One region of the Proteus sp. Marseille-Q3619 genome, then DNA from elsewhere that is predicted to be linked to it. Evidence: predicted binding sites of a transcription regulator. Region 1 holds the regulator's gene; each other region holds the start of a gene.
What was found. The regulator Fur, encoded in region 1, represses iron uptake genes when iron is present. The targets are predictions, from matches to a motif close to ATAATAATGAGAACNACTATCAA.

Region 1 (8,200 bases):
TCAAAAATGGTGAGTGGCTATTTAATTTACCTGCAATAAAAAATGCTTATTCAGATATTATTGGCTGGCAAGAGGTGCCTGCTTGGCATCATCCTGTATTATTTATTCGTGGCGGTTTATCACCTTACATTTTAGATGAGTATCGTGAAAACATCGCTCGTCAATTTCCGCTCGCGACCGCCTTTGTTGTCGCAAATACAGGGCATTGGGTACATTCAGAAAAGCCAGATACCGTTATTAAGACTATTCGTCGTTTTTTAGAGAAAGCTTAGTTAATAAACTTAACAGCTTAAAATAACGTCACTGAAAAATGATAATTTAGTAGAATGTATAATTATTGTGCTTAAAAATAGCGTCTGTTGATAAAAAGACCAAATCACAATAAGTTAAACTCAGGAAGCAGTGGCGAGACATCACTATGTGGGGTATTATTGGGCGTTTCGCAATTGAGTCATTGGTATACGCCCTTTCACAGCAAAATTTATGGCAAAAGAACAAACTGATCGCACCACACTGGATTTGTTCGCAGATGAACGCAGACCTGGGCGACCTAAAACAAACCCGCTTTCTCGGGATGAACAGCTTAGAATTAATAAACGCAATCAATTAAGACGTGACAGAGTTAATGGTTTACGTCGAGTTGAGTTAAAATTAAATGAAGATGCTGTAAATGCTCTCAATGAGTTGGCGACAGAAAGAAACGTCAGTCGTAGTGAACTTATTGAAGAAATATTACTAGAGCAATTGGCGCAAAATAACGCCTTAAAAATGCATCAAAACAAGAATAGTTAGCAGATAAACCACACAAATTCGACAGAATTAGCCTGCTATTTTCGTCAAAATACGTTTTTAGTTTTCTATTATGAAAACACAATGCTTATCTTTCACTAGTAATTGTTCAAACACAGACAAATATACTCTAAATATTTTGAAGTGTAGCTAGGTGACAAGTGAATGAATCACTAGAAACATACAAGAAGTATGTGACTTGTGGAAATATACGTAGTCAATAACGCTACAATTTGAAATATAACGAATTTAGAATAAAAGAGGTTATCTCACTTTATGGCAATCATAGGAATATTCTTCGGCAGTGATACTGGCAACACTGAAAATATTGCCAAAATGCTTCAAGAAAGACTGGGCGCTGATAATGCCGAAGTTCATGATATTGCAAAATCCAGTCAAGAAGACATCGAAGCGTTCGATATTCTGTTACTAGGTATTCCTACTTGGTATTATGGTGAAGCACAATGTGATTGGGATGATTTTTTCCCAACACTAGAAGATATTGATTTCAATGGTAAGCTTGTTGCACTATTTGGTTGTGGTGACCAAGAAGACTATGCAGAATATTTCTGTGATGCAATGGGTACTATCCGCGATATTATTGAACCTCGTGGTGCAGTTATCGTAGGACATTGGCCAACCGAAGGTTATCATTTCGAAGCCTCTAAAGGGCTTGCAGATGATAATCATTTTATCGGTCTTGCGATTGATGAAGATCGTCAACCAGAATTAACCGAAGAGCGTGTTGACGCTTGGGTTGCTCAAATCAAAGAAGAAATGAGCCTAGACGAAATTTTGGGATAATATAAATACTCAATATTGAGAATGATAATTATTCAATGGTGTGCTAAGATAGTGTGATAGGTGGGGTGTTTATTTTTAAATATCATGCCTATAATCAATGAGGTTATTTATTCACCCGAGTATTAATGAATAAAGCCCATTTGTGAGCACAAAAATTAAATTCACCATTAGCAACAGGATTAAATCCGCATGACCGACAATAATAAAGCGTTAAAAAATGCTGGGTTAAAAGTTACACTTCCTCGCTTAAAGATCTTGGAAGTGCTCCAGGATCCTGAGTGCCATCATGTCAGTGCTGAAGATCTCTACAAAAAACTTATCGATATCGGTGAAGAGATTGGTCTGGCAACAGTGTATCGCGTCTTAAACCAATTTGATGATGCTGGTATTGTTACCCGACATAATTTTGAAGGTGGTAAATCAGTATTTGAATTAACTCAACAACACCATCATGACCATTTAATTTGTCTTGATTGTGGCAAAGTTATTGAGTTTACAGACGATGCAATTGAATTACGCCAAAGAAATATCGCTGAACGTCATGGTATCAAACTTTCCAATCATAGCCTTTATTTATATGGCCATTGTGCTGAAGGTAATTGTAAAGAAGATAGCCACGCACATGATGAGAAATAATTCATTCTGGATAATCTCTCAGTAAAAAAAAGGAACTGTGAACAGTTCCTTTTTTATTGGCTCCCGCTATGAACCTCAATATTATCGTGTAATGACGTCACCTTAAAGATAACATAAGCTATATCAATTCACTTCGTCACACTAATACTGTGTTTGATATGTTTTAAATGCACCACTATCGTAAAAGTAACAATAACTAACAGTGACCAAGAGCCCCACTTCCCTGCATGCACGGCAGACCAAGCACCAATTTGGTTTGGATATTGCCAAACACCGAAGAACGTACCAAAATTCTCAGCAAGCCAAATAAAGAAACCAATCAGAATAAAAGCAAGTAATAAGGGCATTTTTCGCTCTGTATCATAAGGCGTAAAATAAACCACACTACGAGCATAAAGACCTAAAATAAAGGCCGTTAAATACCAACGATAATCACCAATAAAATGATGAGAAAAGAAATTAATATAAATCGCAAGTGCAACCAATGTTGCCAGCCAATAAGGTGGATAATGTTCAATTCGTACCTTTAAAAAACGCCATGCTTGAATTAAATAACTCCCCACAGCCGAATACATAAAGCCTGTAAATAATGGGACTTCCCACAATTTCGTGTAAGCAAAATCAGGGTATTTCCATGAACCAATTGCCGCTGATGTTTTAAATAACTCCATCACAAAACCAACAATGTGGAAAAAACAAATCGCTTTTAATTCATCCCATGTTTCTAACTTTCCCCACACCATCCATAATTGAAAAGCGATAGCGAGAATAAGAAGCACATCATAACGAGGTATACCAAAAACACCGTTGCTTGGTGTTGCAAATAAAATAAAAAAGAAAAATCCTGCAAATAAACAAGAACGTGCCTCTTTCACACCAAAAAAGAGAAATTCAACAACAAATCGTTTTATACCTTTAAAGGGCTTCAATGGTGGTTCTAATAAAAAATCATCCAATCGCTTTAACATGTTTCTTCCTGAAAACTCGCATTATCGAACAGCCTTCAATGCAGAATAATAAATAAGGTGAGATAAAATGAATGGCAAGAAATTTGCCATAGAATAAAAAAACGTACAAGGATGAAAAGGACGAAAAAGAAAGGAATGAAAAAATAAAGGTATTTACCCCCACTACGATACCCACTCTGACTGCCTTTACTTAGGGTAAATACCTTACGCAAATTCTGCGAAATAACTGAAGCACAGGAGATAAACATAACCCACTCACATTTATCTCAGACGACATGACATGACGACTTTACTTCATTACTTTTACTACATTACTTTTACTACATACTGCGATTTTAAAACGACTCTTTACTTCGACTCTTCTACTTCTTACTACTGCAGCTGACAACTTCACTTTATTAACGAGGCTTATTTGTAAGGTTCTTCTTAATTAATGCATCTCTATCTTTCTACTACTTATTTTTACTTATCGTAATCGTATTTAGCTTTTTTAGTTTTATTCAGGATAAAGTGCAATTAATACACTTTATCCTTATGCTGATATTAGAAAATAGTGAATGGCATTATCACGTTAAACTTAACGTCTTTTTCATCTTGGAAGATATTACCAAAACCACCGTCATAACTTGGAATATCGGAGTGGTTATCGTAACGGGTATAATGAAGCTTAAAGAGAGTACCTTTAGCGCGACCTTCTTGAACCGTATACATAATATCCGCATTCCATGCACTTTCTCTGATACGCTGACCTTGGTCATAAACGGCTTTACCACTTGGTTTCGCATCCCATGCGTAAATATATGAAGTACCGACAGCCCAACCTGACAGATCCCAGTTTTTCAGATCATACATAACGCCAGCATAAAGTGCTTTTTCTCCATTGGCGTTAAAGTCAGAACGACCATCCCACCAAACATCAAGACGACCGTTAGAGGTTGCCCAGCCTGGAGTCATACGTTGTAAGAAATAACCTTGATTACCTTCAGCTTTAACCCACGTTCCTTCTACTTTGAAGTCAAATACATTGTAGGTATAACCAAAAGTCAGTGCTTGTAACCATGCCAACCCATCATAAACGTCATTAACACCACCGCCGGTAACTTTATCTTTAGCACCGTAGAATTGGTAAGACGTTCTTAATGCATTGTCAGCAATTGGAAAATCATAAGAAACTTTGCCAAAATACTGATCGATATAACCATCGGCCTGACCAAATGCAGCTTCTAACACTAGGCTGTTTTTAAAATCATATTTGGCGCCAAAAGAGTGAAGATAGCTGATATTAGTTTCTAGATCAGCTTTACGGAAGTTATACATATTCCGATACCATGGTGCTTTATATTCATCCGTCCACATATATGAGAAAGATAATTCACCGCTTTTATCGAAATCGAAAACTGCACCCGCTTCAGCACCGCGATAAGTCCCCGGTAAGAAGCTCCAATGTGGACGCAATAAGCTTTGGCCTTTAGGTTGAATATATCCACCTTGAGCCCAGAAATTGCCTAATTTGAATTTCGCAGCCGCTTTATAAACACTCATGCCACTGCGATCGCCAGTCCATTTTTCATCCCAGCGACTTTTTGCATCACTAAAACCGATTTCATTAGGTGCAGCTGGGCCACTGTTATTCAATTCAGCTGCGCCAAAAGCAGCTAAATCAATACCAATAAAATCACCAAGGTAGCCTGATGAGAAATCTAAATTAGCGTTGAAAGTAGAATGGTGTAAGTTAGCTTTGTATTTGCCGTAATCAGGGCTATTTGGTGTTAACTCTTTTCTATCACGGTCACGTTGCCAATAAAAAAGACCGCCTGTTAAGGTTGAGTCGTCAATAAACCCTTCAGCATGAGACATTTTTGCAGGTAGTGCAGTTACAAGCAATGCGCCCATAACGGCAAGTGCCACCCTGCCTGGTTTAGCATGTTGCATAACCATAGCATTGTTTCCTCTTTGACTTTGACTAAAAAAGAAATAAGCACAATGCCTATTTCCAAATATAAAACCCCAAGTGGGGAAAAAACCTAAATTAGGTTAGAAACAGCATATTTTTCGCGACGCGAATTATCAACCTAAAAAAAAGAATTTTTATCAAAATATGACAAAGGACACATAACCAAATGATCGTTTCATTTTCTTACTTTTATAATTATTGACTAAAAGTAATCATAATTAGTTGATTTAAATGTATTTTATAAAACAATCTTTAAATGATATGAAATTTCGTTTTTATAGAAAGGAATAATAAGCAGTACTTATAAATGATCTTTTTTAACAGTGTGAAATAGGCGGTATTAATCACACTTTTCTTATTACAGTTTTATTTAGCGTGATGGTATGAAAAAACAAAAGAATAAAGTGATAGTGAATAAACTATTTCAAATGAAATAAATGAAAAGTTATCACCTAAAAAAGAAAAAACGAAAGACTAATCAAATTAAGAATAGTAAATGTTTAATATCAATAGATGAAAAATCATCCAAACTAAGATGTAAAACAGATAAAAAAATGCTCGATAAATAATTACCGAGCATTTTATTCATTAAAGTACTAATGTGTCTTAAAATGCGTCAAATTAACCTTGCTGAGAAATCTTCGCCCAAGTGTCTCGTAAGCCCACAGTACGGTTAAACACAAGTTTATCCGCTGTTGAAAGCTTATCAGCACAGAAGTAGCCTTCACGCTCAAATTGATACGCTTTTTCGATAGCAGCATCTTTTAAGCTACGTTCAACAAAACCTTCACGAATAACTAATGATTCAGGGTTAATTGTTGATAAGAAATCATCTTCTGCTGCTGGGTTTGGTACGCTAAATAGACGGTCATAAAGACGGATTTCAGCAGGAATAGCATGTGGAATGCTTACCCAGTGAATAACGCCTTTTACTTTACGCCCATCAGCAGGATCTTTATTTAGAGTCGCTGCATCATAAGTACAGTAAATGGTCGTAATTTCGCCTTGATCGTCTTTTTCGACACGTTCTGCTTTAATCACATAAGCATTACGTAGACGCACTTCCTTACCTAGCACCAGACGTTTATATTGACGGTTTGCTTCTTCTTTGAAGTCTGCGCGATCAATATAGATCTCACGGCTAAATGGTACTTCACGCGTACCCATTTCTGGTTTGTTTGGGTGATTTGGTGCAACAAGAATTTCTTCACCTTCTGGCATATTTTCAATCACTAAACGAACTGGATCGATAACCGCCATTGCGCGTGGTGCATTTTCGTTTAAGTCATCACGAATACAAGATTCCAAAGCTGCCATTTCGACGTTGTTTTCTTGTTTCGTCACACCAATACGTAGGCAGAATTCACGAATAGATTCTGCGGTATAACCACGACGACGTAAGCCTGAAATCGTTGGCATACGAGGATCATCCCAACCATTCACAATGTTTTCTGTCACAAGCTGATTCAGCTTACGTTTTGACATCACTGTATATTCAAGGTTAAGGCGTGAGAATTCATATTGACGAGGATGACAAGGGATAGTGATATTATCCAGCACCCAATCATATAAACGGCGGTTATCTTGGAATTCTAAAGTACATAAAGAATGTGTGATATTTTCCAGTGCATCAGAGATACAGTGGGTAAAATCATACATTGGATAAATGCACCATTTATTTCCAGTTTGGTGGTGTTCAGCAAATTTAATACGATAAAGAACAGGATCACGCATAACAATAAAAGGTGATGCCATATCAATTTTCGCACGTAAACACGCTTTACCTTCTTCAAAGCCACCCGCACGCATTTTTTCAAACAGCGCTAAGTTTTCTTCTACGCTACGTGAGCGATAAGGGCTGTTTTTACCTGGCTCTTTTAATGTACCGCGGTATTCACGAATTTCTTCAGCACTTAACTCATCAACATAAGCTAAGCCTTTATTAATCAGCTCAATCGCATATTGATAAAGTTGATCAAAATAATCTGAGGAGTAATGAATGCTACCTTCCCATTGGAAACCTAACCACTGAACATCTTTTTGAATTGAGTTGATGTACTCAATATCTTCTTTTACTGGATTGGTATCATCAAAACGTAGATTACATTTTCCCTGATAATCTTTAGCAATACCAAAATTCAGGCAAATTGATTTCGCATGGCCGATATGAAGATAGCCATTAGGTTCAGGTGGGAAACGCGTTTGAACGCTATCATGTTTCCCGGTAGCCAGATCTTCGTCAATAATTTGACGAATAAAGTTCGTTGGGCGGGCATCTGCCTCATTCATGGTCATTTTTTCCTCAAAGCAAAACGCATAATTAACCCACTATAATCCAATAAGCAGGTTTCATAAATACCTTAGCTAAATACACCCCTGAGATATTTATCAAAATAGAGATAAAAAAACGGGAAGTTCGAAAGACTCCCCGTTTTATCGTCTTATTTAACCATCTCTTTATAGAGGATTAAATATCTATATAGAATTTATTTTAACACTTTGTAGATAACCGTTTTATTTCCGACCACAACACCGGCAACTTGTTCAGTAATCTTATCAAAATCATCGATATTGCTGACAATAACAGGGCTTATCATCGATTTGGCATTAGCGTTCAGATATTCAAGATCTAATTCTAAGATAGGTTGACCAACTTTAACGTCTGCACCTTCTTCAACTAAACGCTTGAAGCCTTTACCACCTAATGCAACGGTATCAATTCCCATATGCACAATGATTTCCACACCATTGTCAGTCTCAATACAAAATGCATGGTTTGTATCAAAAATCTTAACAACAGTACCTGTCGCAGGCGCCATCACGATATTAGAGGTTGGTTTGATTGCTACGCCATCGCCAACAACACCACTAGAGAACGCTTCATCAGGCACATCTTTTAATGCCACCACTTCACCATCAAAAGGTGCAATCATTTCAAGTAACACTTTTGCATTGGCATTAGCTTGTTTTACGGGTGCTTTTTCAGTAGAAACTGTTGAAGCAGAAGCACCTTCATAAGCAGGCACAGGACCTTGTGTTAATACATCGC
Region 2 (8,200 bases), 3.2 Mb from region 1:
GAACTTATGATGAGTTCTTAGCGAAAAAAGGTGTTGAGGCTTAATCGCGGCCCTATTTATTAAATAGTAGATAACATAAATGAAAAAGGCTTAGTATATTTACTAAGCCTTTTTAGATTTTGATAAATGTTTTTATAGTCTTATTTGATTATAGTTTCCTGAAATTTCCACCTCAGGTTTATTTTTTATTTTTCTATTTATTTTTATCATTATTTCCAAGCCACTGTATAATAGAGGAGTTTCAAATAATAAATCTTCACTGATTTGTTTTTCTTTGACAAACTTATCATTCTCTTTTTTATCCTTTTTATAGTTTAAATTTATTTTTTTATCTGATAATAAAATATCCAACATATTTATATTGCTTAATAATGCTACATTTAACGCACTATCATTGATTATAGACCCATTAGTATCTTTTTCTTGCTTTGCAAATTTGTTTATATTTTGGTTTTTCCTAATTTTTTCTCTTGTATTTTCATACGTTAGCAATAAACCTTTAATAATATCTAAATCTTTTCCATCTGATGTTCTATCAATGAGTTCATTTAAATCTGATATTTTATCATTAATTTCGATCAATAAAGAGTGGTCTATAACTGCTAAATTTAATATTGAATTTACTTTTTTTATTGAATCGCTGAGTTTATTTGCTAGAAAGCTTGCGGGGGATTTTACATATTCTTGAATTGCATTAATTAGAGAGGTTTGTGCATGTTCTTCTGATACTCTAATTTTAATTATCTCTTCATGTTTTTCACTTTTTTTATCTACTTTAATTTCCAATAAATCAGTTATATTCTTAAATTTTCCATCTTTATAGTATGTTTCTATAATTTCATTAAACTTTCCAGAAAATAAGGTGTCGAGATATTTTTCTTTGTTAAGATTTTCTGTGTCAATTTTATTGGAAGATAAAATATTTATTTTATTTTTTTTAGACTCTATTTCTATTTTTTTTAATTTTTCGGCGATGTTTTCTACAACTGTTTTATTTAGCACATCGGAAAACTCTTTGCTAATAGTTTCTTTCTTGTTATTGCCATTTAAAATTAAATTATCGATTTTTGAATTTATTATATATTCATTGCTATTATCAATGTCTTGTAAGTCTAATCTTTTTATAAATAATATATCGTTATAATATTTAAATACTCCGTTTATTTGTTCGACACTATAAATGCCGATACTTTTAGGTAAGTTTTCTATTATATTTTTTTCTTCGGTACTAATTTCAAAAATATTTGTCTTTTTTTCATCCATCAATAAAGGCTCGATTATTTCGCGAAATTCTTTTTCAAATTTTCTTCTTTCAAATTTTTCTCCATATTCTTTTCCATATTCTTCCTTTAACTCTGAAGGTTTTTCAGAATTATGATAATAAAAGATTTTTAATATGGTTGAGTTTTTATTATACTTATCTAAATTTGCTAATATATTTATTTTGTTTTCAGTGGAAAAGTCGCTATTGTTAAAGTTATTTATATTAAGCAAACCTAAATTATTATCATCATAAGGGATGGTAAGTTTTAATACATTTTCTTTCCCCTTTTCACTAGTTTTAATCTTAAATTTTATTTGTTTTTCTTGAGTTATTTTAATGTCCAGTTTTTTATCTATATTACTATTATTATATTGTTTAGATATCGATTTAATTAAATCTAATTTTCCACCTAATGTTATTTTTTCCGCCTTTAAATTCAATGTGTTAATAAAAAGGTCGCCTTTATCTTTTTCATTTAATTTTTCACTTAATGTATCGTAAGTAGATAAAAAATTATTTAAATTTTCTTTGTCTTCCTTTAAGGTTGCATTATTGTATAAGTTTTCATTATTTATAATGTATTCAAATGCTGCAAACTCTAAATTAAATTCCTTTGTTATATTTGAATGTTCATTGGATATGATTTTATTATTATTTTCATCTAGAAGAAAAAAGTTACTTTTTCTGGTGTAAACTCTATATCTAATATTTTTCTGTCTTTATTGAGAATTTCTTTCAATCCCAGATAACTATGTATTATATTATAGGTTGAATAAAATTTATCGTTAAAAATATTGTTTAGTAATAAACTGGTATAAGAATCATTATATTCTTCATTACTATTTTCTTTTATTATTTCCCATATTTTATCCATCACATATTTTTTTGTCATTCCACTACAATTTTTTTTTGATGCAACCTCATTTAGTTTTGATTTTCCTTTTTTTAAAGAATCTAGTTCGTTATCTCTATAATTATCATCATTCAATAATAATGATAAACTGCTTCTTATTAATTCTATTTTTTCTTCCGTGTTTTTATTTTCCATTTTATTTATTTTATCTACTTTATCTACTACTATTGATACTATATGATTAATATCATCTTGGGGTAATTGATTAAACAATGATTTAATGCTTTGATTATTAATAATATTCTCATTTTGTTCTTTTGAGCAACCAATTTTAAATATATGTGTACCATCCTGAATAAAATTGATCTCAAAATAAAAAACATTATTATCTATTTTAATGTTAAATGTATCTTTATAATCACTTAGTGATAAATTCCTTAGTTCTTGAAATTTACCTATTTTATCTAAAAATGAAACTTTAGGGTTATAATAAACATCATAAAGTAATGTCATGACTTGCTTTTTATCGCTAATATGGAAAAAATCTTTTATCTTATCCCAGATAGTCATGACTTTATTGACTTTTTCTCCAGATAAAACGCTATTAATCTGAGCTGATGTTAGTTTACTATTTCCTATGGTTATGCTATTCATATTTCGCCTAGTTTGAAAAAATTTAAAGTAAGATAATAAAAAATAATAATAAAATTACTTAATGTAAATAAATGTCTTGATTATTTTAATAAAAAATACTTTTCTTTTTATAATGTAGAACATATGCCATTGTATCAATAATACAATTTAAGTATTCTCATCTATAACTTTATTTCTATTTTATATAATGGCTGTTTTTTGATTGTAATATATGCACGCATTAATTTTAAAACTGTCTATTCTTTGTCTTTACTGAAAAAATTATTTATTTTTCAATGAGATGTCATATCCATTTTTTTAGTAGGAATTTTATCTATTTTATTTTTATCAATATCACATTTATTTATATATACGCGAATCATAATAATCCTGAGTAATAAATCGTGTAATATAAAATTAATCTAATTTATCAACTTCAATAAAACACTATAACGGCGCACCCTCAGATAATGGTTATCCTGCTGGATTAATGGATGGTGATTTTAACGCAATAATGGCCGCTGATAATCTTGATGTACCCACGTTATTTAAAGCATTAGGATTATATCCAGCAATAAATCAGCAAGATCACGATCAGGTTTATTTACGAAATTATGGCCAACGCTCTTTAATGCGAGGAGGAGCTTGGTATTCACAGCAATTAGCAGGAATGCGAACTTTATGCTTAAGCCACCATGCACGACATCGCAGCACTTCTGTCGGTGGACGCCTTGCTTGGATTGACATAAGCAGTTAATTAACCCGAAAAATTATCATTTATAGACATTTTTGCATAAATTAATTTACCTTAGTATCGATTACATGAATAATAGCGGTAATAGTAATGATTATTATTCGGTGACTTATTGTGATTGATTTTTATGCATTTAAATTGAAACCTGTGGCATTAATTTGTTCTGCCACCCTTCCTTTTATTTTGACTACACAGGCTTTTGCTGAAGAAACAGCAAAAACAGAACACGTTGAGAAGCTTGTTGTGAGCGCTCAAGCACTAAAAGTAAATACACGTTTGCAAGAAACACCTAAATCGGTTTCTGTTATTTCTCAACAAGATCTAGAAACACATGCTCCACAAAAATTAGATGAAGCATTGCGTTATACATCTGGTGTTGTCTCTCAACCTTATGGTGCGGATAACGACACAGATTGGCTTCGTGTTCGTGGCTTTGAAGCAGCAACCTATTTAGATGGTAGCCGCCTTTTCCGTGATGGTTATTATACATGGTTATTAGAGCCTTATGGTTTTGAACAAATCGAAGTGGTAAAAGGCGCATCGGCGGTATTATTTGGTGAATCGACACCAGGTGGTGCGGTTAACGTGGTACAAAAGAAGCCTAGTTTTAAACCTCAAAATGAAGTATTTCTTGAGGTCGGAAATAATGACCAACGTGGTTTAGGTTTTGATGTTTCAAGTGCTACCGATGATAAACGTGTGCGCTATCGTCTTGTTGGATTAATGAAAAAATCAGATGGAGAATTATCTCACACTGATAATGAGCGTATTTACCTTGCGCCAAGTGTCGCGATCAACCTGACTGATGATACATCATTAACCTTTATGGCAACCTATTTGCATGATGACGGTACGCCAACTAATCCTTTCTTCCCTGCTGCCGGTACATTAATTTCATCTCCTTTTGGTAAAATAAAGCCTACTACCAACTTAGGTGAACCAGGATACGATAAATATAAACGAACCCAAATTTCAGCTGGTTATTTATTAGAGAGTAATATCAATGATGTTTGGCGTTTTTCTCAACGTTTAAATTATGGTTATAACGATCTGCTTTTACGTAGCGTTTATGCATTTCCTAATTCAGATATAACAGCAACAGAATTGAATCGCGGTGTTGTTTTCCGTGATGGTAAAAATCAAAGTATTACCTTTGATAATAATGTGGTCGGTGAATGGGATACGGATAACTTTGAGCACACATTATTAGCAGGCGCAGAATTGCAATATCACCAAACTAAAGGTGATGAACAAGATAATTATAGTTTTGGCACCATTAATCCTTGGAACCCTATTTACGGAAACTATACCCCACTCAATCCAGCAGATAACGTTAATCGAACTATTGATAAAACCCAATATAGCCTTTATTCACAATATCAAACCAAATTTGATAGTCGCTGGGTTGCCGTTGCTGGTGTACGCCAAGATTGGGTAAAAACAGAAAATACAGCAAAAGTAAAAAATGAGGATAAATCTCGTACTGATAGCGAATTTAGCCTGAATGCAGGATTAATGTATTTAGCGGATAATGGATTATCGCCTTATGTCAGTTATTCCGAGTCCTTTGAGGTAATGAGCACTATCGATCCAGCAACAAAGGATCTGTATAAACCGTTAAAAGGTGATCAAATTGAAGCAGGTGTGAAATATACACCTGATTTTATGGATGGCTACTTTAATATTGCTTGGTTTGATATCACTCAGAAAAATGCGCTTGTTGCAAACCCAACGACATTTGTTTCAACACAAACAGGTAAAGTGACTTCAAAAGGTATTGAAGTAACAAGTGAAATGCAATTAACGGAACGTTTAGCGTTAAAAGCCAATTACACCTATACCGATATGCAAACAGATGACACGGGTAATAGAGGTAAACAACAAGCAGGTTTAATTCCTAAACACACCGCGTCAGCTTGGGGCAGTTACACTATCCCAATAACAGGAACTCAAGATTTAACCTTGGGAACAGGTGTTCGTTATTTAGGTAAATCTAAAGATAATCCTAAGAGCAGTGATTTAACGGTACCAAGTGCAACATTATGGGATATGGCAGCAACCTATAATTTCAATAAACAGTGGCAATTACAGTTAAATATCAACAATATTCTTGATAAAGAATATCTCTCTGGCTGTGATTATTACTGCTATTACGGGCAATCTCGTTCTGTTTTATTAAACGCTAAATATCGCTGGTAATTTTCTTTTTTATTCCGCTTTTTATTGTTAACCATGCAATAAAAGGCGGAATATGATTTTATAAATGAGTGACCATGTTTGAACTCTCAAATATTCAAATGGATCGCGGTGGACGCACTATTCTATCAATACCCTCACTGCGTATTTCAGATTCAGGATTAACCATTGTGCTTGGCCATAATGGCTCAGGTAAATCGACACTCGTCAGTTTGTTATCGGGTCAGCAAATCCCTGATAGTGGATGTCTCACACTAAATAACCGTAATATCTCACAATATAAGCCTCGTGATTTGGCTAAACAAATCGCGTTTCTTCCCCAAAAACTTCCCGCGTCTGCTGGATTAACTGTCAGAGAATTAGTGTGTTTAGGACGCTTTCCTTGGCGTGGAACATTAGGCCGTTGGAATAAAAAAGATGATGAAATTATCACAATGGCGATGGAAAAAGCGGGAGTACTTCCTTTCGCTGACACGCTTGCAGATGATTTATCAGGTGGTGAGCGTCAACGGGCTTGGGTTGCAATGTTACTCGCTCAACAATCACCGATCTTGATATTAGATGAACCAACCTCGGCATTAGACATACATCATCAATACCAATTAATGGAATTGTTGAGTGAGTTAAATCAAACTCAGCACGTTGGTATTATTGTTATTTTGCATGATCTTAACCTTGCCTTGCGTTATGCCACTCATATCATCGCACTTAAAAAAGGGAAAATTGCGTTTGAAGGTGAGGTCTCATTACTTTTTGATGATGAGCGACTCTCCTCGCTTTATGAAACACCCATTAAGCTGATTGAACACCCTGATAATAAAGGCTCACAACAACATAAAGTGGCGGTGGTATGCGTGTAATATTACAAACAATAGTTAATTTACTGTCCTTTTGTTTAGTTATTTTATTAATTACCCCCACAGTAAATGCGGCGCAACATAATAATGAAAAGGCTTCTAACACACCGCAACGCATTATTGTTTTAGACTGGGATTTACTTGAACAAATATTAACACTTGAAGTGAACCCCGTAGGGGCAACTGAAATTGCAGGTTATAACCAATGGGTTGCTCACCCTATTGCACCGAATTCTATTGAAGAAGTTGGTATGCGAGCAGAGCCTAATTTAGAAAAAATAGCGACGTTAAAACCTGACCTTATTTTAGCATCAAGCTCACAACAAGATTTATTACCTGTATTAGAAACCATTGCTCCTGTGGTTTATTTACCTAATTTTTCTCGCCAAGATAATGCGGCACAAGTCGCTCTGGCGCATTTTAATACCCTTGCTTCGCTTTTGGGAAAAGAAGCTCTCGCACAACAAAAGTTAGCTGAAATGGACGCTACTTTTGCGCAATTTAAAGCAAAGTTACAGCAGGCATTTATCACATTACCTGAAGTAGAAGTGATCCGTTTTTCTACGCTCACCTCCATCTTTTTATATACTGAAAATTCAACAACCGAATATGTGATAAATAAGCTGGGGCTGAAATCGGCAATATCATTACCGCCACAACCTTGGGGTATTGATCAACGAAGAATGAATGTATTGCAACAGATTAAACATGGTTATGTCCTTTATATGTTGCCTTTTCCTGATGAAAGTAAACTGCAAAAATCAGTATTATGGAAAGCCATGCCATTTGTGCAAAATGGGCATTTTCATTCAGTCAAACCTGTCTGGAATTATGGAGGAATGACATCATTGACATTAATGGCGCAAGCCATTACTGAAAGCTTATTAGATATGGCACCTAGTAATGAAAATTAAGCAACCTACTTTCTATTTTTTGGTAATTATCTTATTAAGCATTACCAACTTACAAATTGATAATTCTCTTTCTTTATCTCATCAATTGTATTTATTGGCTAATTCAGCCACAACAATTCCTTTTGCTGATGTTTTTTTCTTGCATGCACAATTACCACGTTTAGCTATGACCGTTGTTATTGGCGGGTTATTTGGTGTTGTTGGCAGTTTAATGCAGCAATTAACGCAAAATAATTTAACTTCCCCTTTAACCTTAGGAACTTCATCAGGTGCTTGGCTAGCCTTAGTGATCGTTAATATTTGGTTCACTGGCTGGGTTACAGATTACAGTGCAGTAGCTGCAACAATTGGCGCTTTATTAGCCTTTTCTCTGGTGATTATTATTGCAGGTATTCGCAATATGACCGGCTTACCTTTAGTTGTTTCAGGTATGGTGGTCAATATTTTATTAGGCGCTATTGCAACGGCATTAGTGACATTAAACTCACAATTTGCTCAAAATATATTCATGTGGGGAGCTGGTGATTTAGCACAAGATGGCTGGGATAAAGTTTATTGGTTATTACCACGAATAACACCTGTTTTACTTATTTTTATCTTTGCACCTCGTATTCTCACTTTATTACGTTTAGGGCATGAAGGTGCGGCGGCTCGTGGGCTTTCTGTTTTACCTGCATTTGCCTTTTTTATTATATTAAGTACTTGGTTAGTTTCTGTTTCTATTACGGC
Region 3 (8,200 bases), 120 kb from region 1:
TGACATTAGGACGAGCTTCATAAATAACACCTACAACCCCCAACGGCACACGGCGACGCTCTAACCGTAAACCGCTATCTAGCATACGGCCATCAATAACTTGACCCACAGGATCTTCTAAGCGGCACACTTGTCGTACATCATCTGCAATGGCTTTTAAACGTGCAGAATTTAGTAATAAACGATCAAGCATAGCGGCATTAATATTGGCTTCACGAGCCGCTTGCATATCTTTTTCATTTGCTGCAAGAATTGAAGCTTCTTGTTGTTCTAATAAATCAGCCATAACTAGTAATGCCTGATTTTTTTGCTCTGTTGATAGTTGAGCTAAATGCCAAGATGCCTCTCTTGCCGATTTACCCATTTGTTCTAACATCAGAAGGCTCCTTAGCTAACAATCATATCATCACGATGTACGGCAACACTGCCATACTCGTAACCTAAAATTTGACTAATTTCTTGTGAATGGTGTCCTGCAATTAGACGCAATGCATCACTATTATAGTGTGCAACACCATGAGCGAGATCTTTACCTTGTAAACTTTGAATGCGGATAACACATCCACGAGAGAAATCGCCTTTAATTTCTTTGATACCTTTTGGTAAAAGGGAGCTACCTTTTTCTTTAATTGCGTTTTCAGCTCCTTCATCAACCACTATCACACCAGCTATTGGCGCACCAAAGATCCACCGCTTACGCGCTTCTAATGGACTTTGTAAGCCATGAAATAACGTTCCAACAGGTTCATTATTGATAACTTTAGCGATAACTTCAGGTTGTACGCCTGCCGCGATGACAACATCAATACCCGCACGCCCTGCAACGGTTGCTGCTTGTAGTTTTGTTGCCATACCACCCGTACCTAAACCTGATACACTATCACCTGCCATTTGGCGTAACTCATCATTGATATCAAAAACTTCAGGGATCAATTTAGCATCTGGATTACTACGAGGATCAGCGGTGTAAAGCCCTTCAATATCCGTTAGTAATAACAGTTTATCTGCACCGCCTAAAATAGCCGCTAATGCTGATAAATTATCGTTATCACCCACTTTAATTTCCGCGGTAGCAACAGCATCATTTTCATTGATAACGGGGATAATATGGTTATCTAACAGTGCATGTAAGGTATCGCGTGCATTTAAGAATCGTTCTCTATCTTCAATATCAGCACGCGTTAATAGCATTTGACCAATATGAATACCATAGATGGCAAATAACTGTTTCCATACTTGAATTAAAGCACTTTGCCCCACAGCAGCAAGCAACTGTTTTGAAGCAATAGTTGCAGGCAAATCAGGATAATTCAAATATTCACGCCCTGCTGCAATTGCACCTGAAGTGACAATTATAATCCGATGCCCTTTTTCGTGTTGTTTAGCACATTGGCGAACCAGCTCAACAATATGAGACTGATCCAGACGTCGTGAACCACCAGTAAGTACACTTGTCCCTAATTTAACAACCAGCGTTTGGCTGCTACTCATAACATTTACCATTCTTGTTGATTATTTAAAAAGATAATACACAGTTTTATCAGGAGAGAAGCGTTATGCCAACTGACATAACGCAAAATCTATGAAAAGTTGCCCTAACACAAAATTAGGGCTGAATGGGAAGCGGAAATTTGTTCATTTTTTCATCTGGAATGAGTGTCATCTCTAATTCACTCACCGCGAGTTGAAGAAATTCATGAAAACGAATAAGTGTTTCATTAATTGACTCAACAACATCATTCTTACTGATGTTCTGATGGAGCCAATCACCATTTTTATCGAATAGCCCAATTTGATAACGATAAATGAGCTGTTCATTATTGCGTTCTAATTCCATCCACCAGCCCCAAAACTCTCGTTTTTCCGGCGCGACTTTTTTATTTACACAAACAGCTAAACAGTCAAAAAAGAACTGGCTCTCTTGGCATTGTTGCTCTCGGATATATGGGCCGATTTGAGCAAAACGCTTTAATAACTTACCTCGGGTAGGGTTCAAAGATGAAGTCATAAATTCAGTCTCCTTAGAAACTCTACTGTTATATAATCTAATATAATTAGCAAGTTATTGTTCAAAATTAATTATATTAATTTATCATAGATCCAATCTGCGCTTTTTTGTAACGCGAGCTCTAAACCTTCGTAAAGCGGCTTATCATTAATAGCAAGAATGTCACCATCCATAGAAGAGCGTGCAATTAATTGCGAATCCTCTTTAGGGCTCATTTCATCACCTTTCCAATAGACCCCCATCATAGGAACAGGCATACGCCGCCCAATCAGGCCTTGGTTTTTCAGGGAGTAACTGCTCAATGATAATCGAAGATTATTCTCATCAATATTCCATAACCCTAAGCGACTTGCTAACACATCAAGATACATCACAGGAATTTTTTTCTGCAATTCAGCTTGGGTAAAGAAAGCGTGGATCAAAGGGCCTAAGGCAACAACGCCTTTAATCAATTTTGGGTAGATATAAGCTAAGCGCACAGCAATATTACCGCCAAAGCGAAAGCCCATCACACCAACACGAGTATGATCAATCCAAGGTACTTCAGAAAGTTGTTTTAAAACTTCACCTTGTAATTGGCATGTATCTTCCGTTAGTTTTTGTTTTACTGAATAACCAATTGCGGGCATATCCAGTGTTAGCATTGCAATACCTTTAGGGGAAAGGTAATTACGGAAGAAGCTGACATAATCGCTTTGTAAACCGTCTAATCCGCCACAAAATAACACGGTAGGATAAGGGCCTCTACAATCTTTGGGTAAATGCAGAAAACCCGTTGTCGTCCCTTTTCCCTCTAATTTAAATGTCAGTTTTTTGACTTCAAAAGAGGAGAATTTTGTCGCATTCTCAAAAGCTTTCATCGACAAAATAACTGCTTGATCCGCTAAAAAATCACCATTAATAAAGGGATATGCAGCAATACTATAAAGATGTGCGGCTTGTAACCAACAATCTGCTGCGGCATCACCAGACTCTTCACGTAATGCTTTTTGTTGCCAGATCATCGCTTGATGTGACCATTCAAATGACCAGCCACCTTTACGATACCCAACAACAGTATCGATAAATTTTTCATCACTACGAGGTGCATCAGGCACCGCAATTCGGCTTAAGACCTCTTCTATTTCAATAGGAGAAATACCACGCCAAATCCATTGTAAACGTTGAATTGTTCGATACCAATTTAGCTGACTTGTTCCATTTAATACAGAGTTTGTCGCTATATTTGATTTTGGATGTGTGTACTGTATTAATGTTGACGTTTCTGCGTGTTTTGCACGAGGCTTAAACAGTGTTTCAGAAAGGTTTTTGTTCTCTGTCATATCGCTCTTCAAATCAGTGGATATCGTGTAAAGGGGCTTAAAAGTCTGGCTTTATCATAGCATGAAATCGACGGGAACAATGTGTATCACGACAAGCAATCGCACGAAGACATCATAAAGAGGAAGAGAAAAGAGAAAAAAGCTTAGAAACAAAAATCCCCGCCTAAGCGAGGATCTCAATTAAAACAGCAAAGCGAATGCTATCAACTTATTTTTGATCGCAAACAGGTGGAATAAAGGCAACACCCATATCCCAAGGCTGTTCAATCCATGTATTTTGCGGAATATCAACCACAAAATCATCCACTAAAGGACGCCCTTCTGGTTTTGCAAAGATAGTGACAAAATGCGCTTTTGGATACATCTCACGGATAACTTTAGCAGTACCACCAGTATCGACTAAATCGTCAACAACGATAAAGCCTTCACCATCACCTTCTGCTTTTTTTAAGATTTTGAGGTCACGCTGATGATCGTGGTCATAGCTAGAAATACAGACTGTATCCACATGACGGATACCTAATTCACGAGCAAGTAATGCAGCAGGGACTAATCCCCCACGGCTGACAGCAATAATGCCTGTCCATTGTTCGACTGGTAGTAAACGTTGCGCCAATTGACGGGCATGTATTTGCAACATATCCCACGTTACAACATATTTTTCGCTCATAATATTGTGATCCTAGCTACTGAAATTTCGAGAGAAGCTTTTTTGCGGAAAAAAAGGTTGCGCGAGATTATAGTGATTTGAGCACCTAAAAACCAGAGAAAACGTGAAAACAGGTGAGATTATCCTGATTTTTTTCTGTAATGTCTTTTTTCGATTAAAAAATGAACCATATAAAAAATGAATACAAAATAGAGATCTAATTTCTTAGATAGAGATGTGAATAGAATGACGCATTCATCAGAAGAAAGTGATATTCTCAACTATATTGGCGTATAACGCTCAGAATAATAAAGCTAACCCTTAAAAAAGCGGTAGGCTATCAATAACACAGATGCTGTTAGAGGAGATCCATCGTGTCTGAACTATCTACTCTATCCCCACAACCACTATGGGATATTTTTGCAAAAATTTGTTCGATTCCACATCCATCACATCATGAAGAAGCCTTAGCTTCCCACATTCTTTCTTGGGCAAGTGAAAAAGGACTTTTTGCAGAGCGCGATGCCGTTGGCAATATTTTAATTCGTAAACCAGCAACCAAAGGCATGGAAGATCGTAAAACGGTTGTTTTACAAGCACACTTAGATATGGTGCCACAAAAAAACAACGACACCATTCACGACTTCACTAAAGATCCAATTCAACCTTACATTGATGGAGAATGGATCAAAGCGAAAGGCACCACATTAGGTGCAGATAATGGTGTTGGTATGGCATCTGCATTAGCTGTTTTAGCTGATGACACTGTTAAACACGGCCCATTAGAAGTGCTGTTAACCATGACTGAAGAAACAGGTATGGACGGTGCTTTTGGTTTACAACCGGGTTGGTTACAAGCTGATATTCTTATCAACACAGACTCAGAAGAAGAAGGTGAAATCTACATGGGTTGTGCGGGTGGTATTGATGTTAAAACCACACTAAACCTTTCTTACGATGCAATCCCAGCAGGTCACGTTGTTAAACAACTGGTTCTAAAAGGATTAAATGGCGGCCACTCTGGTGGTGATATCCATTTAGGCTTAGGTAACGCAAATAAATTATTGGCACGTTTTTTAGCAGGTCATGCAGAAGAATTATCACTGAAATTAATTGATTTCCACGGTGGTACACTGCGTAATGCGATTCCTCGTGAAGCAAACATTGTTTTTGCAATTCCAGCGGATAAAGTCAAAGAATTAGAAGCATTAAAAGTACGCTTTGAAGAATTGCTAAAAAGCGAATTAGCGATCGCAGAGAAGAATCTAAAAGTTGAATTAATTGATACAACAACAGATAAAAAAGCGTTCACCGCAGATTGCCAATCTCGTGTCATTAACTTACTTAATGCAATGCCAAACGGCGTTATTCGTATGAGTGACGATGTTGAAGGTGTTGTTGAAACTTCACTAAACGTCGGTGTTGTTAGCATTGTTGATGATAAAGTAGAAATTCTGTGCTTAATTCGTTCTCTAATCGATAGTGGTAAAACCTATGTTGTTAGCATGCTGACAGCATTAGCAAAACTCGCTAAAGCCGATATTGAAACGAAAGGCGGTTACCCTGGTTGGAAACCAGATGCAGATTCTCCTGTTATGCATTTAGTTCGTGACACTTACCAACAACTGTTTGATAAAGTGCCAAATATCATGGTTATCCACGCAGGTCTTGAGTGTGGTCTGTTCAAAAAACCTTACCCAGATATGGATATGGTTTCTATTGGGCCAACAATCCGTGGTGCTCACTCACCAGACGAACGCGTTCACATTAAGAGCGTCGGTCAATACTGGCAATTATTAACCGCGATTTTAAAAGCAATCCCTGCTAAATAATCTCGCTTTAACGTTAATAATGAAACCCGCTTATTGGCGGGTTTTTTGTTACTGAAGTCTCTGCAAAAAAATCATTTCTCTCTCATTCTCAATGAATTTCCCTTAAATATCACAATCCATAGAATGCTAATTATTATCATTAGCATTAATGTTTAATGAGTGATATTTTCACTGCTCCGCAGTTAAAGTTAAAAATAAAAAATTCAAAGGGATCGATTGTGTCTAATAAAAATTATGCTGTTAGCGTCTTACTTGCCTTACCGCTAAGTCTGTTATCTGTTCAAATTCATGCAGCAGTTAATCAAAATACGCCTGAAAAAATAGTTGTGACAGCAACTTCATCACAAGATCCACAAGCGCCTGTTTCAGGTTTTGTGGCAACAAAAACATTATCAACAAATAAAACACCGACTGAAATTGAAAAAACACCACAATCCATTAGCGTGATCACCCGTGATCAAATGGACGCTCAAGATGTCAGCTCAGTTTCTCAGGCGTTACGTTATACACCTGGAGTTTTCACAGAATATCGTGGAAGTTCTAATCGTAATGATGAGGTTTTTATTCGTGGATACAGTTATGCACCACGCTTTCTTGATGGATTAAGTTATGGAATGGGAGCTTCATCGTCAACTGGCGCAATTGATCCATGGTTATTAGAGCGTATTGAAGTTGTTAGAGGACCTGCATCTGTTCTTTATGGCCAAGTAAACCCAGGTGGCCTTGTTGCAATGACAAGTAAAAGACCAACTGCATCCCCTATTCGTCACATTCAAGTACGTGCAGGTAATGATAAATTAGCAGAAACCGCTTTTGATTTTTCGGGTACATTGAGTGATGATAATCGAGTTCTTTATCGTCTAAATGGTATTGCTAAAACACAACATACCCAAATAAAAAATTATAAAGAAGAGCGTTTTGCGCTCGCTCCTGCCATTACCTTTTTACCGAATGAACAAACACGTTTAACATTATTAAGCTTTATTCAGCAAGAGCCTGAAGCCGGTTATCGTAATTTTTTACCCGCTTACGGTACAGTAAAAAGTACGCCAGAAGGTACTATTCCCTTTGATTTTGATGTCAATAATCCCGATTACCATAAATCATGGCGCCAGCAATATGGTATAGGTTATGAATTCGAACACGAATTTAATGACACACTAAAAATTGTACAAAATGCTCGATACAGCCATATTAATCAAAAATATAAATATCTTGTTTTTGGTTCTTTAAGAAAAGATAACCCTTATATTCTTGAGCGCCGAGCTCAACAAGAGCAGCGAGAAACAGATACTTTAGGAATAGATACTCGCTTACAAGCTGACTTTGCTACTGCAAAACTTAATCATACTGTGATTGCTGGTATTGATTATCAGTGGAGTAAAGATCAAGATAATTTACTTCGTGCAATGGGCCCCGAGTACGATCTTGATTGGCGTGATCCTAATTATCACTATCCAATTGATATGAGCTTACAAAAACCCGCAACCGATCAGCGACAAAAGCGTGATCAAATCGGGTTGTATCTACAAGATCAGATCCAATGGAAAAATTGGATCTTACTTGCAGGCTTACGCCAAGATTGGGCTCAAGTTCGGACTCATGATTTCTTAGCTAAAAGCTATGTTCAACAAGATGATCATAAGTTAACGGGTCGCGCAGGGCTTTTATATTCTTTTGATAATGGTATTTCTCCTTATATTAGTTATAGCACCTCGTTTGAACCTAATTTACAAACTCGCCGCGCACCAGGAAGTGCCCCTTTTGAGCCTAGCGAAGGTCGTCAATTAGAAGCTGGAATTAAATACCTCACACCAAATGAACAAACATTGGCAACACTCTCTGTTTATCAATTACAGCAACGCAATGTGACCAACTACAATGCTGAAAAAGCGTATTTTGAACCAGTGGGTGAAATTAGAAGTCGTGGTGTTGAAGCACAAATTAATAGCCAATTAACTGAAAATATTTCATTTATCAGCAGTTATGCTTATACCGATACTGAAGTAAGAAAAACCATTATTGTGGGAACACAGGGAAAAGAACTCCCTAGAGTTCCTAAGCACATGGCATCATTTTGGGGTCAATATGATGAAACATCAGGGCTATTCAATGGCTCTAAAGCAGGCTTTGGCGTGCGATATGTTGGCGTATCTCAAGGTGATACCAAAAATACAGTCAGTGTGCCCGCAGTTACGCTTTATGATGCCATGATTGGCTATTCATTAGGTGAGCTATCACCTTCTTTAAAAGGTGCTGAAATTCAGCTTAATATGAATAATATTGCGAATAAACACTATGTTGCATCTTGTGCTGGTGATACTGCCTGTTTTTATGGGATCGGCAGAACAATGACAGCAACAATGAATTATCGCTGGTAAGACTATAT
Region 4 (8,200 bases), 540 kb from region 1:
GTTTTTAGAAAGGAGTTGTTTATGTATCCCGTTGATTTACATGCTCATACTATTGCTAGTACACATGCTTACAGTACAGTTAGTGAATATTTCCAGCAAGCTAAAAAGCAGGGAATTCAGTTGTTTGCAATTACTGATCATGGCCCAGATATGGATGATGCACCTCATGAATGGCATTTTTCTAACTTACCTGTGATCCCTCGTATTATTGATGGTGTTGGTATTCTTTATGGTATAGAAGCGAATATTAAAAATATTAAAGGTGAAACAGATTGTAGTGAGAAAATGAGCAAGAAATTAGATATTGTACTTGCTGGTTTTCATGATCCAGTAATGAGCTCATTAGGCCTTGTTGATAATACAAAAGCGTTAATTGCAACAATAGCAAGTGGCTGTGTCCAAATGATTACGCATCCAGGTAATCCGAAATATCCAATAGATATTGCTGAAGTTGCAAAAGCAGCTGCTACTTACAACGTTGCTTTAGAAATGAATAACTCATCATTTATTCATTCTAGAGTAGGAAGTGAGAAAAATTGCATAGAAATAGCGAAAGCAGTACGTGATGCAGGAGGATTAATTGCACTAGGCTCTGACTCACACATTGCTTCTTCACTAGGAAATTTTGATCGAGTATTAGAAGTATTAGCTCAAATAGATTTTCCACAAGAGCGTATATTAAATGTAACTCCAAGAAGGGTATTAGATTTTCTAGAGTCACATGGTAAAAAAGAGATCCCTGAATTTAGCCATTTTTAATATTGGGTTAAATCAGTAATAAGAAAGCTATCCTAAGATTAAGATAGCTTTTATGCTGTGGGTAGACTTAACATTTACTGATGAAAAACAGTTAATTCTTGTTTTAGTCTATCTGATTGTGTTTGCAAAGAATCTAATGAACTGACTAATTCTCGTGTCATTGTTGAATTAGCTTGTGTGGTTTGATCTAATTGATTTATTGCATCTTCAATTTGGGCAATACCATTACTTTGTTCATTTGTAGAAATAGAAATATCGTGGATCATTTCATTAATATTTTCAGTATGTTTAGAAATATCTACCATATTATCGTTTGCGTCAGCGGCTAGCTGAAAACACTGATTTATTTTTTTACTTGAATTAGCGACAAGTACTTTTATCTCTTTTGATGCCAAATTACAGCTAATAGATAATTCTCTTACTTCTTTAGCAACAACAGCAAAACCTTTTCCGTGTTCACCGACTCTTGCCGCTTCTACGGCAGCATTTAAAGCCAATAGATTTGTTTGGAAGGCGATATTATCGATTGTAGAGGTAATGTCGTTTATTTGTTCAGAGAACGTGACAACTTCATGCATATTTTCAACAACGTTAGCGAGCATTTCATTGCTTTGATGGATCATCGTATCTGTTTTTGTTACTAGCTCACATGATGCTTGTGTATTTTCTGCATGTTGTTTTGATGTAACGCTTAATTGTCGTATTCCTGCGGAAGTTTCGAGCACAGCTGCTGACTGTTGTTCAACACGAATAGCAAGATTATTGTTCATAACAGCAATATCACTTAATTCTGAATTAATAAGACCTGAGCTGTGATTGATGTTATTGACGATCCGTTTTATCTGATCTCGCATTTTTTGAATATTGGCAGTGAGAATATTTATTTCATATAGACCTTTTGTGGTGACATCGGTCGCTAATTCTCCATTACTAATATCTTCGATATTTTTCATTATAGCGTTTAAAGGTGAAATAAAGTTTTTTCGTAGTACAACTTGAACTAAGAAAGAAAAAATAACAATTAATATTGAAATGGCAATTAAGCTATAAATAATTTTATCGTACAGTAATTCTCCTTCACCCAATGAAGCCGTGTAATAATTTTCTAGCTGTTGATGATAGTTAGTATAAGCTTGCTCAAAATTGTCTTGATAGGTTTGTGTTGGTTGATTTAAATACTCGTATGTTTTGCCTTGTTCTAGAAAGGCTAAAAATTCAATGAGCGCTGCATTAAGCTCAGTATATTTCTGCTCTAATTGTTGTATATAACTTTGATCTTCAACATTATGAGGAAAATTCTTGAAACTTTCCCATCCATTTTCAACGTGCTGAAGTTTTTCTTTAGTTTGTTGTAATAATGAGGATATGTCAGTATTTGCGGTAGCCATTTTATTAATGATTAATAAGTGGCGAGAACTAGCCCTATTTAAGGTATTACGTGTTTGTAGTAGATTTTCCCAAGTATCACTTAGTAGTGATTGTTCATGGTAGATATTATTTAGTGTGTTTAAGTTTCTCTTGTAATCATTAACTGAAGAGAGAAATAAAACACAAGCTAGCCCAAGAAGTAAGATTAAAGAGCCTGTAATAAGCCAAACTAGGGTGGTTGTTTTTAAACTCGACATATTAAAAGAGACGTTTGGCAAATAACGTTGTTTGAAGTTCTTAAACATGTAATGTTATTTCCTTTTTCATAAAAATATAACTGTGTAATTTATTGATTTTTAAGTTTTATTTTTACTTCCTGTAACTGGTATAGACAAAGAATTAAAAAAACAAATGAAAATATGTTTTTAGGTCACTCTTTGATTTAATGCCATATATCCTTTTGATTTTTTCAAATACTAAAAAATAGTATCGGCATTTTATAAATATTCTTTATGCTTATTTATTGTTCTGATTAATAAATTTATTAAATGTATTTATTTATTTTGTAACACGTTGATTTTTAATTAATTTTTCTTAAATATTAAAAGTTAAAGATAAATAATAAAAATGATATAAAAGAGATCACCTTCGTGGAATATAGTTAACCTGTTGATTTATTATTAACTTTATGTGATTGACTAGTTTATTTTTGAACAATTAGATTTAAATAATGCCAGTGTTTCTATTTATAAAATAAAAAATTAATAATGATTAAAACAGCAATAAATTAAATTATTTTTTGTTTATTTAATAGAACAAATAAGAGAACTTAACGTTATAAATGAGAGGAAGATAAAAAGATTGCAATAGATAAAAAATAAGAAATCAGACGAAATCGCTATAAGCGGGAGGGTTATAACCCCTCCGCCTATAAATAAAGATCACATCAGGAATGATCCTAATGATGTATGAAAATTTCACATAAGATTAAAGATAAAAATAAGTTATTAAAGTGAAATGCCAGAGAATGACATAAAACCAAGTGACATTAATCCTACTGTGATAAATGTGATCCCTAATCCTCTCAATCCTTTCGGAATGTCTGAATATTTCATTTTTTCACGTAAACCTGAGAGGGCTATAATCGCAAGTAACCAACCTATGCCACATCCTGCACCATATATCACTGATTCAGTAAATGTGTAATCACGTTCAACCATAAAAATGGTGGCACCAAAGATAGCGCAATGAATAGTCAATAAAGGCAAAAAGATCCCTAATGAATGATAAAGTGAAGGGATAAATTTATCTAAAAACATTTCTAAAATTTGAACTAGTGCCGCTAAAACGCCAATAAAAGTAATATATCTAAGAAAGCTAAGATCAATACCTTCAACTATCGCGTCTTTCTTTAGGATAAAATGATAGATTAAGTTGTTGATAGGTGTAGCAATAATAAGTAAGACAGTAACAGTAAGACCTAGTTTTAATGAGGTTTTTACTTCTTTAGAAACAGCAAGAAAAGTACACATTCCTAAAAAGAAACTTAATGCCATATTCTCAACAAAAGTTGCCTTAATAAAGATATTAAGGTAATTTTCAAGCATAAACCCTCCTGTTAATATATTTTTTTACTAATTCTATTAAAAACAGTGTATTAATATAAGTGGTATTGCAAAAATATCTTTAAAATTAGATCTAAATGACATTTTTTGACTAAGAGTGAGATTTATTTAAGCTAAGGAAAATAAAATTATTGGATAAATGTAATAAATATAGGATTCAAATAAATCTTCTATTTAAAACCCCATTTTTTATTGTTAGTGGGTAGGATAAAAAGCATTAGAAATGACAAAGCATCAATATCTGTTGATAGCATATCGATGCTTAGATGAGAAAGTTTTTAATTATTTTTATAGAGATGTTTACTGAATAAAATTGTTTATGATTTGAGGTTGTTTAACATGAGTGTTTTATAGTTATCTTTCTCAAGATCTTTTTCTGTAAAACCAAATTTTGCGGCTAAATGTCTTAATTGAACCGTGTAGAGTGATAGTTTGCTTTGGTCGTCCGTCATGATAGCAAACTCGGCAAATGAGCCTAATTTATCTAGTTTATCAATCGTGATATGAAACTCATCTAGAAAATAGATTTCTCTTGATTTTGTATAATTGAGAATACAATGGTAGCCAAGTGTCGTAAACATAGAGACTGTTTTTTCTGCATCTTCGATGCGAACGGCTTCACATTGTGATAAATCAGGGCCTTTAACGATAAGAAGATTTATTCCTGAGGGTAGCATTTTTCTTACGCATAAACTGATGGTTGGAGTTGAAAATTCAGTATTATCATGTTCCATGTACCAATCTGTTTCTTTATTCTCAGGTGTAAATAATGTGGCTCCTGATTTTTTTAATTCATTAATAAAATTTTGTGGATTTTGAAGGTGATATTTTAGTTCAGCTTCAAATTTACCTTGAAAGTGTTCAGACATACGTTTTCCCCAATTTAGCGTTAATGAATTATAGCGCATTAACAAGGTGCTCTTCTGAGATAAAAACGAACTTTTAGTGTTATTTCATTATTTTCTATTTTAGTAAATTAGATGAAAATATTTAAATAGAGTAATGGATAAAATTACTATGAAATAAGGATAAGAGGATATAGTGTTATTAAAAAAAGATATAAGGGAAAATAAAGGGGCGTTGCCCCTTTATTATTACAGAACACCTTCGAACGGGTTCCAACTTTGATCATTTTTGGTTTCTTTTAAGTAGTATGCATAGTTGGCTGTTATCGCCCATAAAATGTTAACTGCGATACCCACAGCATTGATAACACCATTGTTTACAGGTAAAAAACCAATAATAGTAAAAATGGCAATATTAATAGCAAATAATGTTAATGCCTTGCGCCATAAACCTAAAATAAGAAAGTAAATAAAACCAAAGAAAAATGCCCAGATATTCATTCCAATAAGAATACGTTTACCAAAGGAGAGTTCTTTATAAGCAGCTTTAAATTCTGGCGTTTTAGGTGCTGGTCTCTTATACACATCTGACGCTGCCGACGACGGAGAGGGAGCAGTTATTGGCGGAGGGCGCATCATTAGAAACAAAAGCTTATACACATCTGACGCTGCCGACGAATAGAGAGAGGGAGAATCCTTTACATAATTTAACATCATGAACAATATAAATTTATTAAGAGATTATTAATATAAGAGTTTATATAAAAAGCATTAAAGTGACTGTATTTCTAGTCATTTTTTAATAATTATCTTATTGCTTCAGAATATATTTTTAATAATTACTCTTAAAAATAAACAGGATAAAATAAAATATCATTTTGAATGGATTTTATGGTGAAAAGAATAAGAAATCTGGCTTATGACGAATACCAGATTTCTTATGGAAGTAGGAAGTGAGTGATTAACGCACGACTAATACAGATGATTCTGCGTAACTAACCACTGAAGATGCGGTAGAACCTAGAAGATAAGTTTTCATACCAGGATTACGAGAACCAATGACAATCAGCTCTGCTTGAATTTTTTTTGCGGTTTCTAAAATTTTATCGCGAGGATTGCCTATAGACACGTAAAATTGAGTTGTACTATTGGGAATATCAATGTGCGATAAATTTTCTTTTAGTGTGGATAATGCAATTTCAATACGTTGTTTGTCACTTGCTAGTCTATCTTGGCCTGCGAATGCAAATCCGACAAAAGACTCATAACTTGGAATGACTGATAAAAAATGAATATTCAATTTGTCAGCGACAGACAATGCTTTTAGATGAGACACAACCTTGTCTAATAAACCAAGCTCTGTAAAATCAACGGGTACTAACACTGTTTTTGTCATAGTGGCTCCTAATTAACCTTTTATTATGATTAGGGCTTTTATATTAATTTTTTGTGCATACAAATATGAGTTGCCTACTAATCTTATCAGTCAAAATGAAAAACTGCACAAAAATTGGAATTATTTTTATTTTTTGAGAGTTATGTATTTTTTTATGTGAAAAGAGTGAAAAAAACTGCTGTCTGAAAAATAAATATGTAGCAATATCAAATAGAAATCATAAAAAAATAGGGAATGATAACAAGTAATAGAAGGATATTTTATTTTTCTAATGATGATTATTGTAGATATTACGTTGTATATATTTATTGATATATGGTAAAGCTTATTTTTGAATATTTTTTAATGGTTGGAATATGATTTTTATTTAATGCTAATTTTAATTTCTTGGATTATAAAGAAAAAGTTAATAAATATGGAAACTAAAATTAAAAGTCAAAAGTGAAATATTATATTTATATATTTCAATGCGTTAGGTTATTTTATGTAATGGTTAAATACATGTTTTATCTTAATGATAATAAATGCTATTTAGCTTTTTAATAGTATTAAAAGCATATTACAAATGAGATTGGTTTTTATTTTTATTACGGCTAATTAATTAAAAAAAATAAATAAAAGCACACTTAAATAGCTATATTTTTATTTTTAACTGTGCATAATATCCATAATGTTAATTTTCATCGCAAGGAACGTAAAATATGTTACATCAAGATATGATCAACAAATTGAATGAACAGCTAAATCTAGAGTTTTATTCGGCAAATCTGTATTTGCAAATGAGTGCTTGGTGCGACGATAAAGGGTTTGATGGGGCTGCTAAATTTTTAAAAGCTCACTCTCGTGAAGAAATGGAACATATGCACCGCTTATTTGATTACTTAAGTGATACAGGTGCAATGCCTTTACTTGGGGCGATTGAAGCTCCACCTGCTGAGTTTTCATCATTATCTGAGTTATTCGATAAAACTTACGAACATGAAAAACATATTACATCTGAGATTAATAAATTAGCGCATGTTGCAATGACAACTCAGGATTATTCAACATTTAACTTCTTACAATGGTATGTTGCAGAGCAGCATGAAGAAGAAAAATTATTCAAATCAATCCTTGATAAATTAGCAATGGTTGGTGACAGTGGAAAAGCTTTATTCTTGTTAGATAAAGATCTGAACACATTATCAACATCTGCACATGTCTAATTATTAATAAAGCTTTAAATAGCCTAAATTAATAAATGAATTATTGCGCTCTGCTGTGAATGAATAGCAGGGCGTTTTTTATTCTTCTATATTACCTCCCTTTCTATTGTTGCTATTCTTATCTCTTCTCTTACTTACATTGTCTGTTTTTTACCCTAAAAAATACCTACCCCATGTTATTTATACAGAGTGGTTATTTTACTTTTAGTTGTATTTGGTTATGTATTGAACTGTTTAGACTGTCAATATGGGTATTATATTTTCTCAAAGTGTAAAAATGGGTGATATTTGAAACAGAAACTGGTCTAAATAACATATATTTTGAGTGCTAGTTCACAACCTTTTATTTCTAATATCAAGAAGCGAAGATCTTGACGTAAATTTGCTATAAAATATTTTCATAAATAAAAAAATCACCTGTAATTTAAGAGGTTATTATGTCATTAAATACACTTAAGACATCTTGGGGTAAATTATCGGCTATTGCTGTTTTATTCCTTGGTATGTCATACCAACAAGCATTAGCACACGCACACTTAAAATCACAGTTACCTGCTGAAGGTGCTGCTATTGAACAAGCGCAAGCGCCTAAAGTTATCACACTAGACTTTTCTGAAGGTATTGAATTAGCCTTTAGCAAAATTAAAGTCACTAATAGCGACGGTAAAGAAATTACCGTAGGAAAACTGAGTTTAGATCCTGTTAACAACACTAAATTATTATTGCCTTTAGAAAGTGATTTAGCAGAAGGTAATTATTTAGTTAATTGGAACGTTGTTTCTGTTGATGGGCACAAGACAAAAGGTTCTTATCAATTTAGTGTAAAATAATGACACCTGAAGACGTTTATATTTTATGCCGTTTTTTCCATTTCGTGGCAGTCATGTTTATGTTCGGACTGAGCTTCTCGGCTGCCATTCTTGCAAAAGATAAGTTCATTCCTCTTATTCAAGTCCGTTTGCGCCCTGCATTAGCCATTAGTACCGTCACTGTCTTTATTAC

Region 2: ACWPWK_RS00625 (TonB-dependent siderophore receptor) is a predicted target of Fur. The motif match lies at 3,583-3,605, and genes of this name have one in related genera.
Region 3: ACWPWK_RS14795 (TonB-dependent siderophore receptor) is a predicted target of Fur. The motif match lies at 5,935-5,957, and genes of this name have one in related genera.
Region 4: ftnA (non-heme ferritin) is a predicted target of Fur. The motif match lies at 6,559-6,581, and genes of this name have one in related genera.

Annotation. Positions count from the first base shown of each region.
Region 1 is NZ_CBDIMP010000001.1:3,331,769-3,339,968, reverse strand. It holds gene ybfF (esterase) at 1-272, shown strand, start outside; gene ybfE (LexA regulated protein) at 484-792, shown strand; gene fldA (flavodoxin FldA) at 1,066-1,593, shown strand; gene fur (ferric iron uptake transcriptional regulator) at 1,783-2,229, shown strand; gene ACWPWK_RS15365 (DUF817 domain-containing protein) at 2,358-3,197, opposite strand; gene chiP (chitoporin ChiP) at 3,741-5,135, opposite strand; gene glnS (glutamine--tRNA ligase) at 5,773-7,440, opposite strand; gene nagE (N-acetylglucosamine-specific PTS transporter subunit IIBC) at 7,638-8,200, opposite strand, start outside.
Region 2 is NZ_CBDIMP010000001.1:127,290-135,489, forward strand. It holds gene ACWPWK_RS00605 (ABC-F family ATPase) at 1-44, shown strand, start outside; gene ACWPWK_RS00610 (hypothetical protein) at 133-1,704, opposite strand; gene ACWPWK_RS00615 (hypothetical protein) at 1,926-2,771, opposite strand; gene ACWPWK_RS00620 (hypothetical protein) at 3,241-3,507, shown strand; gene ACWPWK_RS00625 (TonB-dependent siderophore receptor) at 3,619-5,703, shown strand; gene ACWPWK_RS00630 (ABC transporter ATP-binding protein) at 5,778-6,560, shown strand; gene ACWPWK_RS00635 (iron-siderophore ABC transporter substrate-binding protein) at 6,551-7,471, shown strand; gene fhuB (Fe(3+)-hydroxamate ABC transporter permease FhuB) at 7,461-8,200, shown strand, end outside.
Region 3 is NZ_CBDIMP010000001.1:3,216,413-3,224,612, reverse strand. It holds gene ACWPWK_RS14825 (glutamate-5-semialdehyde dehydrogenase) at 1-376, opposite strand, end outside; gene proB (glutamate 5-kinase) at 388-1,491, opposite strand; gene crl (sigma factor-binding protein Crl) at 1,607-2,008, opposite strand; gene frsA (esterase FrsA) at 2,080-3,330, opposite strand; gene gpt (xanthine phosphoribosyltransferase) at 3,539-4,000, opposite strand; gene pepD (beta-Ala-His dipeptidase) at 4,354-5,811, shown strand; gene ACWPWK_RS14795 (TonB-dependent siderophore receptor) at 6,030-8,192, shown strand.
Region 4 is NZ_CBDIMP010000001.1:3,874,349-3,882,548, forward strand. It holds gene ACWPWK_RS18145 (phosphatase) at 22-759, shown strand; gene ACWPWK_RS18150 (methyl-accepting chemotaxis protein) at 834-2,432, opposite strand; gene nqrE (NADH:ubiquinone reductase (Na(+)-transporting) subunit E) at 3,135-3,734, opposite strand; gene ACWPWK_RS18160 (class IV adenylate cyclase) at 4,070-4,621, opposite strand; gene ACWPWK_RS18165 (DUF2628 domain-containing protein) at 4,847-5,182, opposite strand; gene ACWPWK_RS18170 (universal stress protein) at 5,559-5,993, opposite strand; gene ftnA (non-heme ferritin) at 6,695-7,198, shown strand; gene copC (copper homeostasis periplasmic binding protein CopC) at 7,636-8,028, shown strand; gene copD (copper homeostasis membrane protein CopD) at 8,028-8,200, shown strand, end outside.